DNA from 2 places in the Streptomyces sp. JH002 genome. Region 2 is predicted to be linked to the other one. Evidence: riboswitches for the same ligand, from Rfam matches in the RefSeq annotation. Region 2 holds a riboswitch; the other holds the start of a gene.
What was found. A riboswitch is a leader RNA that binds a small molecule or an ion and turns the genes downstream of it on or off. The one in region 2 is predicted to bind thiamine pyrophosphate.
Positions count from the first base shown of each region.

Region 1: another riboswitch for thiamine pyrophosphate. It lies ahead of thiO (glycine oxidase ThiO); the one in region 2 lies ahead of thiC (phosphomethylpyrimidine synthase ThiC).

Region 1 is NZ_CP087989.1:5,103,778-5,110,773, reverse strand. It holds gene H7827_RS23505 (hypothetical protein) at 1-307, opposite strand, end outside; gene metF (methylenetetrahydrofolate reductase [NAD(P)H]) at 330-1,268, opposite strand; gene thiE (thiamine phosphate synthase) at 1,336-1,971, opposite strand; gene H7827_RS23490 (Rv2175c family DNA-binding protein) at 2,088-2,453, opposite strand; gene H7827_RS23485 (NAD(P)/FAD-dependent oxidoreductase) at 2,544-3,767, opposite strand; TPP riboswitch at 3,960-4,045, shown strand; gene thiO (glycine oxidase ThiO) at 4,065-5,243, shown strand; gene thiS (sulfur carrier protein ThiS) at 5,240-5,458, shown strand; gene H7827_RS23470 (thiazole synthase) at 5,591-6,331, shown strand; gene H7827_RS23465 (DUF4190 domain-containing protein) at 6,449-6,996, shown strand, end outside.
Region 2 is NZ_CP087989.1:3,309,267-3,316,262, forward strand. It holds gene H7827_RS15055 (DUF5326 family protein) at 133-345, shown strand; gene H7827_RS15060 (YibE/F family protein) at 311-1,582, opposite strand; TPP riboswitch at 1,657-1,770, shown strand; gene thiC (phosphomethylpyrimidine synthase ThiC) at 1,765-3,363, shown strand; gene H7827_RS15070 (BRO-N domain-containing protein) at 3,393-4,319, opposite strand; gene H7827_RS15075 (DUF2637 domain-containing protein) at 4,502-5,203, shown strand; gene H7827_RS15080 (SAM-dependent methyltransferase) at 5,418-6,218, shown strand; gene H7827_RS15085 (SDR family NAD(P)-dependent oxidoreductase) at 6,215-6,964, opposite strand.

The DNA.
Region 1 (6,996 bases), 1.8 Mb from region 2:
TCTCGCCGCTCTCCTCGGCGCCTTCGCGCCGCCGGCGCTTGCTGTTGCCCGGCTGGCCGCCCAGCGCCCAGCCGGTGGAGAACCCGCGCCGGAAGGACAGCGTCACGAAGGTCTGGCCGGTGGCGAACGCGAGGGTGCCCAGCGCGATCACCGGCACGTTCGGCAGCACCACGCCGAGGACCACGGCCAGAAAGCCGGAGAAGGCCAGCAGCCGCCAGCGCAGTCTCGCCTTGTACTGGAGCAGGACCTCCCCGAGCAGCCACAGGGCCACGATTCCGAACGCGATGTAGAGGACCGCCCAGCCCATGTACGCCCCTCTCAGCTGTGCTTCAGCGCTGTTCCAGGCCCGCCCGGTGCAGACCGAGGTTCTTGTAGACGTCCAGCGTCGCCGTCGAGTGCAGCGTCGTGTTCAGGGTGACGAAGTGCAGACCGGGGATGTCCTCATCCATCAACCGTGCACACAACTCGGTGGCGAACTCGATCCCGACCGAGCGTACAGCCATCGGGTCGTCCTTGACCGCGCGGAGCCGATTCTCCAGCTCTTCGGGGAAGGAGGAGTTGCTGAGCTCCTTGAAGCGTTCGATCTGCCGCAGATTCGCGATGGGCATGATTTCCGGGATGATCGGGACATCGCATCCCGCGGCGGCCACCCGGTCACGAAGCCGCAGGTAGTCCTCGGGGTCGAAGAACATCTGGGTGAGCGCGAAGTCCGCCCCCGCCCGGCACTTGTTGATGAAATGCCGGATATCCGTCTCCCAGTCGGTGGAACGCGGATGCATCTCCGGAAATGCCGCGACCCCGACACAGAAATCGCCCGACTCCTTGATGAGACTCACGAGTTCCGCGGCGTATGTCACACCCTCGGGGTGCCGGTTCCACTCCCCCATCGGGTCGCCGGGCGGGTCGCCGCGCAGCGCGAGCATGTTGCGGATGCCGGCGCCCGCGTACTGCCCGATGATGTTCCGCAGCTCGGACACCGAGTGGTTGACGGCCGTGAGGTGGGCGACCGGGGTGAGTGTCGTCTCGGTGGCGATCCGCTCGGTGGCCCGCACCGTGCGCTCGCGCGAGGAGCCGCCGGCGCCGTAGGTCACGGACACGAAGGTCGGGCCCACGGCCTCGACCCGGCGGATGGCGTTCCACATGGTGCGTTCGCCCTGCTCGGTTCTGGGCGGGGTGAATTCGAAGGAGTACGAACGCTTGCCGGCGGCGAGGAGGTCGCGCACCGTGTGCGCCCGGTCATTCATCGTGGACGGAATCCCAAGGGCCATGGCCGCAGGCTACCCAGAGCGACGGAAATCTCCCATGCGTGTCCGGGTTGCGGACGGGCGTACGGCCTCACACGGCGCGCAGCCGGGCGGCCAGCGCGCTCGCCGCCGCACCGGGGTCCCCGGCCTCGGCCAGCGCCCGTACCACCACGATCCGGCGGGCCCCGGCCTCCAGCACCTGATCCAGATTGCCGGCGTCGATGCCGCCGATGGCGAACCAGGGCCGCTCGGGGCGGCGGGCGGCCGCGTACCGCACCAGCGGCAGCCCGGGGGCGGAGCGGCCCGGTTTGGTGGGGGTGGGCCAGACGGGGCCGGTGCAGAAGTAGTCCACGCCGGGCTGTGCGAGCGCGGCGTCGACCTGGGCCTCGCTGTGGGTGGAGCGCCCGATGCGCACCCCGGTGCCGAGCAGCGCGCGGGCGGCGGGCACCGGCAGATCGCCCTGCCCCAGGTGGAGCACGTCGGCGCGGGCGGCGTGCGCGACATCGGCGCGGTCGTTGACCGCGAGAAGCCTGCCGTGCCGCCGGCAGGCGTCGGCGAAGACCTCCAGAAGCTCCAGTTCCTCAGCGGCCTCCAGACTCTTGTCGCGCAGTTGGACGATGTCCACGCCGCCGGCCAGGACGGCGTCCAGGAAGGCGGGCAGGTCGCCCTGGCGCTTCCTGGCATCGGTGCACAGATACAGCCGGGCGCCGGCGATGCCGTCGGTCACGGCTCTCCCCCTCGGTGGTGCTTGGCAGGTCGGTGCGGTGGCGCGGCACCAGGGGTGCCGCGCCACCGGTCAGGCGGTCGTACGGTCGAGCGGTCGGGTGGTCGCGCGTGCGGCCGTCACACGGCCAGGGCCTGGGCCCGCCGCTTCACCTCGGTCCCGCGGTTCTCCCGCAGGGCATCGGCGGGCGTGCCGGGCAGGCTGTCGTCCGGGGTGAAGAGCCACTCCAGCATTTCCCCGTCGCTGAAGCCGTCGTCGCGCAGCAGCGTCAGGGTGCCGGCCAGGCCCTTGACGATCCTGCCCTCGCCGATGAAGGCGGACGGCACCTGGAGCACCCGGTTCTCGCCCCGGCGCACGGCGATCAGCTGCCCCTCCTTGACCAGCTGACGAACCCGGGTCACTTCCACGTCCAGCGCTTCGGCGATGTCGGGGAGGGTGAGCCAGTCGGGGACGAGAGCTTCGGTTTTCGCATCAATCTCGGTCACGCCTCAAGCCTGCCACCTCCGACTGACAGGCGTCATCGGGGAGTGGCAGCGGAGGGACGGTACCGCCGTGCGGGGGCCGCCCCGCGCCGTTCAGACCGTCGCGTTCTTCAGGGGCACAGCCGGGTCGGCGGCGCGCTCCGGGTCGAGGCGGGCACCGCGTTCGATGAGCCGGCGGCCCTGGGCCAGGTCGCGCGGCCGGTCCACGGCGCACACCGCCCGCAGCACCCCGGCGCCGTCCAGCCAGCACACCGACCAGGCGGCGCCGGGGGCGCCGGCGGCGGCGGGGTCGCCCCGCCACAGCAGCGTGTCGTGCGGACCGTGCTGCCCGGCGTACTGCACGAAACGGCCGAACTGCTCGCTCCAGAAGTACGGCACCGGGTCGTACGCCGTGTCGGCCGTCCCGGTGATACGGGCGGCGACGGTGGCGGGCCCGGCCAGGGCGTTGTCCCAGTGGTGCACCAGCAGCCGGCGGCCGTACCGGGCCGAGGGGAAGGACGCGCAGTCGCCGACCGCGTACACCCCGGGCAGCGAGGTGCGCAGCCGGTCGTCCGCGCGGACCGAGCCGTCGGCGGCCAGTTCCACGCCGCTGCCGGCGAGCCAGCCGGTGGCGGGGCGGGAGCCGATGCCGACCAGCACGGCGCCGGCGGGCAGCAGCTCGCCGCCGTCCAGCTTCACCTCACCCGGCCGGACGGCCGCCACCCGGGCGCCGGTGCGCAGTTCGGCGCCGGCGTCCGCGTACCACTGGCGCATCGGTTCGGTGAGTTCCGGCGGCAGCGCGCCGGGCAGCGGGTGGCCGGCGGCCTCCAGCACGGTGACGGGGGCCCCTGCAGCGCGGGCGGCGGTGGCGACCTCGGCGCCGATCCAGCCGGCGCCGACCGCGACGAGCGGGCTGCGGGCGGTCAGCAGCGGGCGCAGCCGGGCGGCGTCGTCCAGGGTGCGCAGCACGTGGACGCCGGGGGTCCCTTCGCTGCCGGGCAGGGCCAGCGCCTCGGCGCCGGTGGCGATGACCAGCCGGTCGTACGGCACGGGTCCGGCGTCCGTGCGCAGCACGCGGGCGCCGGCGTCGATTCCGGTGGCGGTGCGGCCCAGCAGGAGTTCGATGCCGAGGGTGTCGAAGTCCACATCGAGGGGCGCGCCTTCGGCCTTGCCGAGCAGCACGTCCTTGGACAGCGGCGGGCGGTCGTAGGGCCGGTGGCGCTCGGCCCCGACCACGGTGACGGTTCCGGCCCAGCCCGCTTCGCGCAGCCGCACCGCGGTCTGCGCGCCGGCGAGCCCGGCCCCGGCGATGACGACCCGCTGATCCCGTTGTTCCACGCGGCCACCCTACGCGCGCGGCACGGGGCCCGGCCCTGCCGCGCGCCACGGGTTTTCCGGTCGCGGCCGGTGCGCGGCGCGAACACCGGTCCGCCGCGCGGACGTCCGGAGCGGGGGGGCGGGGAAGCCGCAGGGCTGCGGGGGCTTTTCGTCCCCGGCGCCGCCCGTACTACTGTGGCGGGCGACAGAGCACACGGGAGCCCGGCGGTCCGGGCTGAGAGGGAGGCGGGCGGCCTCCGACCGTACGAACCTGATCCGGGTCATGCCGGCGAAGGGAGCAGCCGCGTGGTGAGGTCCGTGCCCTCAGCGTCCGCAGGCCGTACGTCCGATGTCCTGATCATCGGTGGCGGCGTCATCGGTCTGGTCACCGCCTGGCGGGCGGCCGGGCGGGGGCTGCGCGTCGCCGTCGCCGACCCGGCGCCGGGCGGCGGCGCCGCCCAGGTGGCCGCCGGCATGCTCGCCGCCGTCACCGAACTGCACCACGGCGAGGAGCCGCTCCTCGAACTCAACCTCGCCTCGGCCGCCCGCTACCCGGACTTCGCCGCCGAGCTGGAGGACGCCGCGGGATCAGGTGTCGGTTTCCGCGCCTGCGGCACCCTGGCCGTCGCGCTGGACGCGGACGACCGTGCGCAGTTGCGTGAGGTGCACGCGCTGCACCAGCGGTGCGGGCTGCGCTCGCAGTGGCTCACCGGCCGCGAGTGCCGGCGGCTGGAGCCGATGCTGGCCCCGGGGGTGCGCGGCGGGCTGCGGGTGGACGGCGACCACCAGGTCGACCCGCGCCGGCTGGCCGCCGCGCTGCTGACCGCCTGCGAACGGGCCGGTGTCATCTTCCACCGCGAGTGGGTGCGTGAACTCACCGTCACCGGGGACCGGGCCACCGGCGCGGTCCTGGCGGACGGTACGGCGCTGTCGGCCGCCCGTACGGTGCTGGCGGCCGGCAGCCACAGCGGTGAACTGCCGGGGCTGCCGCCCGGGATCGCCCCGCCGGTCAGGCCGGTCAAGGGCGAGGTGCTGCGGCTGCGCATGCCGCCGGTGCCGGAGGGCACGGGCCGTGGCGCGTTCCTCTCGCGCACGGTGCGGGCGGTGGTGCGCGGCTCGGCCGTCTACCTGGTGCCGCGTGCCGACGGCGAACTCGTGGTGGGCGCCACCTCGTGCGAGCAGGGCTGGGACACCACGGTGACCGCGGGCGGCGTCTATCAGCTGCTGCGGGACGCGCACGAGCTGGTGCCGGGCATCACCGAGCTGCCGTTGCGCGAATGCCTCGCGGGGCTGCGGCCCGGCAGTCCGGACAACGCGCCGCTGCTGGGGCCCACCGGGTTGCCGGGGCTCCAGCTGGCCACCGGGCACCACCGCAACGGGGTGCTGCTCACCCCGCTGACCGGGGAGGTCCTGGCCGAGTCGCTGGTCACCGGCGAACTCCCGGCGATCGCGCGGCCCTTCAGCCCGCTGCGCTTCCCCTCGGTGGTGCCGGTATGAGCGGGTCCCCCACCGTTTCCGTCAATGGCGCCCCGCGCGAGCTGGCGCCCGGCACGACCCTGGCCGACCTGGTCACCGAGTTGCTCTCGCGCGACACGGGGGCGGGGGTCGCGGCGGCGGTCAACGAGTGCGTGGTCCCCCGGGCCCGCTGGCACGCCACCACGCTGGTGCCGGGTGACCGGGTGGAGATCCTGACCGCCGTCCAGGGAGGCTGACGACCGATGACCGACCTCACGACCGGCGCGGCGGGCGGCCCCGCGAACGCCGCCACCACCGCGAGCCCTTCTCCGGGGGACGGGGACGATGTCCTGGTGCTCGGCCCGCTGCGGCTGACCTCCCGGTTGATCATGGGTACCGGCGGCGCCCCCAGCCCCGAGGTGCTGGAGCGCGCCCTGGCCGCCTCCGGCACCCAGCTGACGACGGTGGCGATGCGGCGGGTGGATCCCGGAGCACGGGGCTCGGTGCTCGGCATCCTGCGCAATCTCGGCATCGCGCCGCTGCCGAACACCGCGGGCTGTTTCACCGCGGGCGAGGCGGTGCTGACCGCGCGGCTGGCGCGCGAGGCGCTGGGCACCGCGCTGGTCAAGCTGGAGGTCATCGCCGACGAGCGCACCCTGCTGCCGGATCCGGTGGCGACGCTGGACGCCGCCGAGACGCTGGTGGACGACGGCTTCACGGTGCTCCCCTACACCAATGACGACCCGGTGCTGGCGCGGCATCTGGAGGAGGCGGGGTGCGCGGCGGTGATGCCGCTGGGCTCGCCGATCGGCTCGGGGCTCGGCATCCGCAATCCGCACAATTTCTCGCTGATCACCGAGCGGGCCGGGGTGCCGGTGATCCTGGACGCGGGCGCGGGCACCGCCTCGGACGCGGCGCTGGCCATGGAGCTGGGCTGCGCCGGGGTGATGCTGGCCTCGGCGGTGACCCGGGCGCAGCGTCCGGTGCCGATGGCGCGGGCGATGCGGCACGCGGTCGAGGCGGGGCGGCTGGCGTTCGGCGCGGGGCGGATTCCGCGGCGGCATTTCGCCCTGGCGTCCTCGCCGCTGGAGGGGCGGGCGGAGCTGGACCCCGAACGACCGGCATTTTGATCCGATCGCACTGATATACGATCGCCGGATCTGGGGGACCATTCTGTCCGTTACGGGGGATCGCGAGCCGCGGGCCGGCCCCTGTCTCCCGAGCGGCAGCTGAAGGAGAGAACGACCGTGAGCACACCGCCGCAACCGCCGCCGCCGGGACCGGAGCAGGGCCAGAACCCGTACGCCTCCGCCTCCCCGCCGCCCGGGCCCGCCGCCCAGGGCGCGGGCTACGGTTACCCGGGCCAGGCGCCGGTGCCCGGCCCGCCGCAGGGCTACGGCTACCCGCCGCCCGGCGGCCCCGGCTACCCGGGAGGCCCCGGGTACCCCGGTGGTCCCGTCCCGCCGCCGTACGGGCAGCCGCAGCCGCCGGCCAAGACCAACGGCCTGGCCGTCGGTTCGCTGGTGACCGGCCTGCTCGCCATGGCCCCGATCGCGCTGATCCTGGGCATCCTGGGTCTCAACCAGGTGAAGAAGACCGGGGAACGCGGCAGGCCGCTGGCCATCGCCGGTATCGCCCTGGCCGCCGTGCAGATCATCACGCTGGCGATCCTGGTCCCCACGGTGTTCCTCAAGGACGACAAGGGCAGCGAGGCGACCCCCACCCCCTCCCCCAGCGAGTCGGCCACCGACGAGGAGAACGGCGACCCCGGCCGCGAGGTCGCGCCGGACGGCGA
Region 2 (6,996 bases):
CTCAGGGTTCCCTCGGGGGACGGTCAGGGGAGGACCGGGGCCGCGGGCCCTCCCGCCCGCCCACGGGCCCGCTTAGCATCGACATGACGGTGCCGGGGGATGTCGGAGAGCGGATGTGAGGAGCCGTGCGTCATGAAAGAACTGTTCAGGTCACTGCCGTGGTGGGTGCGCTGGGTCGCCATTCCCGCCATCGTGCTGGTGGTCTTCGGCGGGCTGATCACCTCGGTGCTCACGTGGCTGATGAGTCTGATGTTCAAGATCCTGGTCTGCGCCGCACTCATCGCGCTGCTGATCTTCATCGTGCGGAAGTTCACCTCTTCCTCCTCCTCCGGCGGCGGTTGGTAGGAGCCGTACCGCCGCCCGGCCCGTCCCCCGCGGGCCGGTCGGCGCTCACCACCAGCGCCGCGAGCACGGTGGTGACGGGTACCGAGGCGACCAGACCGATCGAACCGACCAGGGTCCGTACGATCTCCTCGGACACCAGCTCGCTGAACGCCACGGTCCCCACGCTCGCGTTGGCCACCGTGAACAGCAGCAGCAGGGGCAGCGCGGCTCCCGCGTACGCCAGCACCAGGGTGTTGACCACCGAGGCGATGTGGTCCCGGCCGATGCGCATGCCCGCCCGGTAGAGCTTGAGCCAGCCGGCGTCCGGCTCGGCCGCCTTGAGCTCCCACACCGCCGAGGTCTGGGTGACGGTGACGTCGTCGAGGACGCCGAGCGATCCGATGAGGATGCCGGCCAGCAGCACTCCGCGGATCTCGATGCCGGGGTAGAGGGCGTGGATCAGGCCGGTCTGGTCGTCGGTGTTGCCGGACAGATGCGCCCAGACGGTGAACAGCGAGCCCAGCAGGCCGATCAGCACCAGCGAGATGAGCGTGCCGAGCACCGCCACCGAGGTGCGGGCGTTGACGCCGTGACACAGGTAGAGCGTCACCAGCATGATGGCGCTGCCGCCGATGACCGCCACCAGCAGCGGGTTCGAGCCGTGCAGGATGGCCGGGAGGATGAACAGCGTCAGCACCCCGAAGCTGACCACCAGGCCGATCAGCGCCAGCAGCCCGCGCATCCGCCCCACCAGGACGACCGCGACGGCGAAGACGGCGGCCAGCAGGAGGATGGGGAACTTCCGGTCCACGTCGGAGACGCTGTACTGGAGTTCCTCGGGGGCGTTGGGCGCGAACGCCACGATCACCTTCTGCCCGGCGTGGAACTTCTGGGTGGCGTCCGGGGGCACCACCTCCTGGAAGGTCCGGCCGGTGTGCGGACCGGTGGTCACCTCGATGGTGGCCTGGGCGCACTGGCCGTCCACCCCGCGCGGGACCTGCACCCCGAGCTGGGCGCAGTCCCGCTCCTCGACGCCGGTGACCTTCGCCTCCTCGAACTGCTGGTCGAAGCCGACGCCGGTGTGCTCGTCGCCCGCGGTGGGGGCGCCACCGGGCCACAGCAGGAGCAGACCGCCCGCCACCGCCACCGCGAACGGGATCAGGACGGCCGCTATGACCCGCCGCAGATGCGCCGAGACGGGGGGCGGCGGCCCGTGGCTGTGGCTGTGGCCGTGGCTGTGTCCATGGGTGTCTGTCACGCGCCGATCATCGCAAGAGATTCCCGGGCGCACTGTTCAGCCGGGCCGGGGACCCGTTAGCGTAGGCGGCGATTATGTGACATCGCGGGAGCTCCGAGCACGGGGCTGAGAGGGCGCTGAACGAGCTGCGCCGACCGCCGAACCTGGTACCGGGTAATGCCGGCGTAGGGAGTTGGGTCGTCATGACCAAGCAGGACACACGTGTGCTCGGATCGCACAAGGGATATGTCACCGGATCGCGCCCGGACTTGCGGGTGCCGGTGCGGCGCGTGCACCTCACCGACGGGCGGGACGTCACGCTGTACGACACCTCGGGTCCGTACACCGACCCGGAGGTCACCACGGACGTACGGCGCGGACTGCCGCCGCTGCGCGCCGGATGGCTGGCCGAGCGCGCGGCGCGCCGGCGCCCCGCGGACGGGCTGACACAGCTGGCGTACGCCAGGCGCGGGGAGATCACCGAGGAAATGGAGTACGTGGCGATCCGGGAGGACCGCGCTCCCGAGTTCGTGCGCGACGAGATCGCGGCGGGCCGGGCGGTGCTGCCGGCCAACGTGAACCACCCGGAGGCCGAGCCGATGATCATCGGCAAGAACTTCCTGGTGAAGGTGAACGCCAACATCGGGAACTCCGCCGTCACCTCCTCCATCGAGGAGGAGGTGGAGAAGATGCGCTGGGCGACCCGCTGGGGCGCCGACACCATCATGGACCTGTCGACCGGCAAGGACATCCACACCACCAGGGAGTGGGTGCTGCGCAACTCCCCGGTGCCGGTGGGAACGGTGCCGCTGTACCAGGCGCTGGAGAAGACCGGCGGCCGGGCGGAGGAGCTGAGCTGGGAGATCTTCCGCGACACGGTGATCGAACAGGCCGAACAGGGCGTGGACTACATGACCGTGCACGCCGGGGTGCTGCTGCGGTACGTACCGCTGACGGCGCGCCGTACGACGGGGATCGTCTCGCGCGGCGGCTCGATCATGGCGGCCTGGTGCCTGGCGCACCACGAGGAGAGCTTCCTCTACACCCACTTCGCCGAACTGTGCGAGATCCTGCGGGCGTACGACATCACCTTCTCGCTCGGGGACGGGCTGCGGCCGGGTTCGATCGCGGACGCCAACGACGAGGCGCAGTTCGCGGAACTGCGGACGCTGGGCGAACTGAACCGGATCGCCAAGTCCCATGACGTGCAGACCATGATCGAGGGCCCCGGGCATGTCCCGATGCACAAGATCAAGGAGAACGTCGACCTGCAGCAGGAGATCTGCGAGGAGGCGCCGTTCTACACGCTCGGGCCGCTGACGACGGACATCGCGCCCGCGTACGACCACATCACGTCGGCGATCGGGGCGGCCATGATCGGATGGTGGGGCACGGCGATGCTGTGTTACGTGACGCCGAAGGAGCACCTGGGGCTGCCGGACCGGGACGACGTGAAGACCGGCGTGATCACGTACAAGATCGCGGCGCACGCGGCGGATCTGGCCAAGGGCCATCCCGGTGCGCAGCGGTGGGACGACGCGCTGTCGCAGGCGCGGTTCGAATTCCGCTGGGAGGACCAGTTCAATCTCGCGCTCGACCCGGACACGGCGCGGGCCTTCCACGACGAGACGCTGCCGGCCGAGCCGGCGAAGACGGCGCATTTCTGCTCGATGTGCGGGCCGAAATTCTGCTCGATGAAGATCTCGCACGACATCAGGGCCGAGATGGACCGTAAATCGGAGGAGTTCGCGCAGGCCGGGAACCGGGTGTACCTGCCGCTGGCGGAGACCGACGGGAGCTGACGGCAACCGCGCGTTCCGGCTGACGCCGGTCAGGGCAACGCGTACACGGGTGCGTTGTGCAGAATGCCGATCTGGCGGATGCAGTGCCGCCTGAGGAGAAAGCGCAGACTGTCGTGCACCCGGGCCGAGCTGAGGCCGGTGCGGGCGGCGATCTCGTCGACGGACCAGTTGACCCGGCCGTCGGTGACGAGGGCGGGGGCGAGCAGCACGGCGACGGCCCACACGTCGTCGGTGACCGTGAGCCGCTCCCGCCAGCCGGCCAGCAGTTCCTCGGCGCCCCGCCCCCGCGCGCGGGGCGCCGTGCGCTGCCGGGGCACCCGCGGTGCCGGTGCGGGGCCGAGCCGGTCACGGATGCCGCCGAGCACGTCGGCGACGCACCGCAGGGCATCCGCCATCTCCCGCCGTGCGGCGTTCGCCTCGCGCTGCAGGGCGGCGAGCGCCGCGTCATCGCGCAGGGCGCGCTCCTCCAGCCGCACGATCGCGTCGGCGACCTGGGGCGGCACGGCGTACGCGACGGGGGCCCCGGGGGCGGCGGGCTGGAGCTCGGCGGCGGGCAGGGAGTAGGAACCCTCGCGCTGGATGGTGACGATGACCTCGGTGATCCATCGCTTGAAGGGACGCGCAGCGGGTTTGCCGGAACCTGCGACCAGCATCAGCAGCCCGGGGAGATTCACGATCAGCATGTTCTTCTTGAGCCCGTGACCTGCGGGAACGGACGAACCATATCCCCTGGTTAGAGTTCCCAGAAACGTTCGTGAGTCCGGTGGGACGTGGTCGTTCAAGGTCTTGGTCGTGTTGGTGTAGCCGAGCTCCCTGATCACGTCGGCCGCCGGGAACCAGTGCTCGCCCTCCGGGGTGGTCAGCCGCCGGACGCGGGCGCCGGTCGCCGCGAAGACGAAGTCGCCGATGTCGATGGCGTCGTGGTGCGGGACCGGCTGACGCTGCTGATCATTCATGTTTGTACGGTAAGCGTGCCTTTCCGCCATGTTGCTCCGAACGAACTGAAGTTCACCCGGGAGTGGGATATTCAGTCGCAATTCCGAGATAAGCCGTGGCATTCATCGTTTCATTAATAAATAAACTGGACATTCACTCCAATGCCACGCATCGAGGCCAAATGCAGTGTCGTTGGCGGAGTATGACTCCACAGAATCCCTCGGCCCACCCCGAACCCCCTTACGGATCGGTCCTGTACGAGGCGGAGGACACCCAGCACCTGCTGCGGAACGGCGAAGGGAACTGGCAGTTCGACGGCGATCTCGCCCAGCTTCTCCAGGCCGCCGCCGCCCCCCAGCCGACCCCCCGCCACCCGGCACCGGCGCACGCCGCCCCCGTACCCGACGCGGGCGACCCCAGCGCCCGCCACCGGCGGCCCCGGCGGCGCGTTCCGCTGCCCAGCCGGCCCGGCCCGGTGCAGTGGCTGCGCTGGAGCAGTCTCCTCATCGCCGCCTCCCTCACCGTCATCGCCGCCATGCTCAGCATTCTCGGCGGTCTCATCTCGTACGTGCCGCTGCGCGAGATGGTCTCCCCGACCGCCGCCAGCGGGCTCACCGGCTGGTGGCCGGTGCTGATCTACGGGCCGTGGCTGGTCGCGTCGCTCTCGATCGTGCGGGCCGCCCTGCACCAGCGCCGGGCCGCCCACTCCTGGGCCGTGGTGATCTTCTTCTCCGGTCTCGCCGTCTACCTCTGCGTTGAGCAGGCCGCCAACACGGTCACCGATCTGGCCGTCGCCGGGCTGCCGCCGATCTCCGCGCTGGTCGCCTTCCACCAACTGGTGCGCCAGATCACCCTGATCAACCCGCCCCGGCACGCCGTCCCGCAGCCCCGCCCCGCCAGGTGACCGCCCGCATGTCCGGGAACGGGCGGATCCCCCGGTGGCGCACCGCGGCCCCGCCCCGCCCGGTGGCCGGAACCGCCGGCGTTCCCGCGGACTTGGGAGGGCGGGGACGGCGTGCCGGACGGTCCCGCCGGCCGTGACCGCACCCCTCCCGCCCCAGCCTGCCCAGCATTAAGCTGACGGTCACTCACCACGACGGCGGCGGAGGGGCACTGCGATGAGCGACGAGGTCATCCCGGGGATCGACCTGAGCCGGCCCAGCATCGCGCGGACCTACGACTACCTGATCGGCGGCAAGGACAACTACGCCGTGGACCGGGAGTTCGGCGACCAGTTCATCGTGAAGCTGCCCGGCGCCGTGCAGATCGCCATCGACAACCGGCAGGCGCTGGTGCGGGCTGTCGGGGACATCGCCGGTACGACGGGGATCCGGCAGTTCATCGACTTCGGCAGCGGCCTTCCCACCGCCGACAACGTGCACCAGGTCGCCGAGCGGCACGTCCCCGAGGCGCGCGTGGTGTACATCGACAACGACCCGATCGTGCTCGCCCACGGCCGGGCGCTGCTCGCCGAGAACGAGCACACCGTCGTGATCCAGGCGGACCTGCGCCGTCCCCGTGCCATAAGGGAGGACCCCGCCCTCCTGCGGCTCATAGATTTCGACCGGCCGGTGGGCGTCATTCTCTCCGCCGTGCTCCATCACCTCAACGACGACGAGGACCCGTACGGCGTCATGCGGTTCTGGCGGGAGGCGGTGCCCTCCGGCAGCCACTTCTTCATCAGCCACTTCCGCAGCCGCCGCGACCCGGAGTCGGCGAAGCTGGAAGGGCTGCTCCAGGGCTCGCTCGGCCGGGGCCGCTGGCGCACGGACGAGGAGATAGCCGCGCTGTTCGAGGGCCTGGACATCCTGGAGCCCGGCATCCGGCCCGCCGCCGAGTGGCGGCCCGTGCTGGAGCACCGCTCGTCGCTGACGATCTGGCAGCAGCTGATCGTCGCCGGCGTGGCGGTCAAGCCCTAACGGCCGCGCTCCGCACCGCCGTTGACCTGGATGACCTGGGCCGTGATGTGCCCGGCCGCGTGCGAGGCCAGCCAGAGCAGGGTCTGCGCCACATCACCGGGCTCGCCCGCCCGGCCGTTGAGGGTCTCGGCCACCCGTGCCCGGCGCCGTTCCTGCGACATGCCGCCGCCGAAGAACTCCGTGTCGTCGACCAGCCCCGGCGCCACCACATTGACCGTGATGCCGCGCGGTCCGAACCGCCGTGCCAGGTCGAAGGCGTAGGGGTGCAGGGCCGCCTTGCTGCCGCCGTAGCCGCCGGCCCCCGAGCCGCGCAGGGCGGCGATCGAGGACAGGAACAGCACCCGACCGCCCGGTGAGGCCAGCCGGTCCCGCAGCGCCTCGGTCAGCAGCACCGCCGTCAGCGTGTTGATCCGGAAGGACTCGGTCCACTCGTGGGCCGCTGCCACCAGCGGGTCGCTCCCGTCACCGGGCGGAGCCGGGGCGAGCCCGCCCGCGTTGTGGATCAGCACGTCCACCGTGCCGAACCGCTCCCCGATCACCGCCGCCGCCCGCGCCACCTGATGGGGGTCCGTCAGGTCGGCCGGTACCGGCACCGCCCCGTCGATCCGCTCCGCCGCCCGTTCCAGTACGTCCGCGCGGCGCCCGATCAGCACCGGGGTGTCGCCCCCGCGCGCGAACGCCTCCGCCGTGGCCAGGCCGATGCCCGTGCCGCCGCCGCTGATCACCACTGTGCGCCCGCTCACCATGGGCGAGACCGTACCCGCACGGGTGCTCGGCT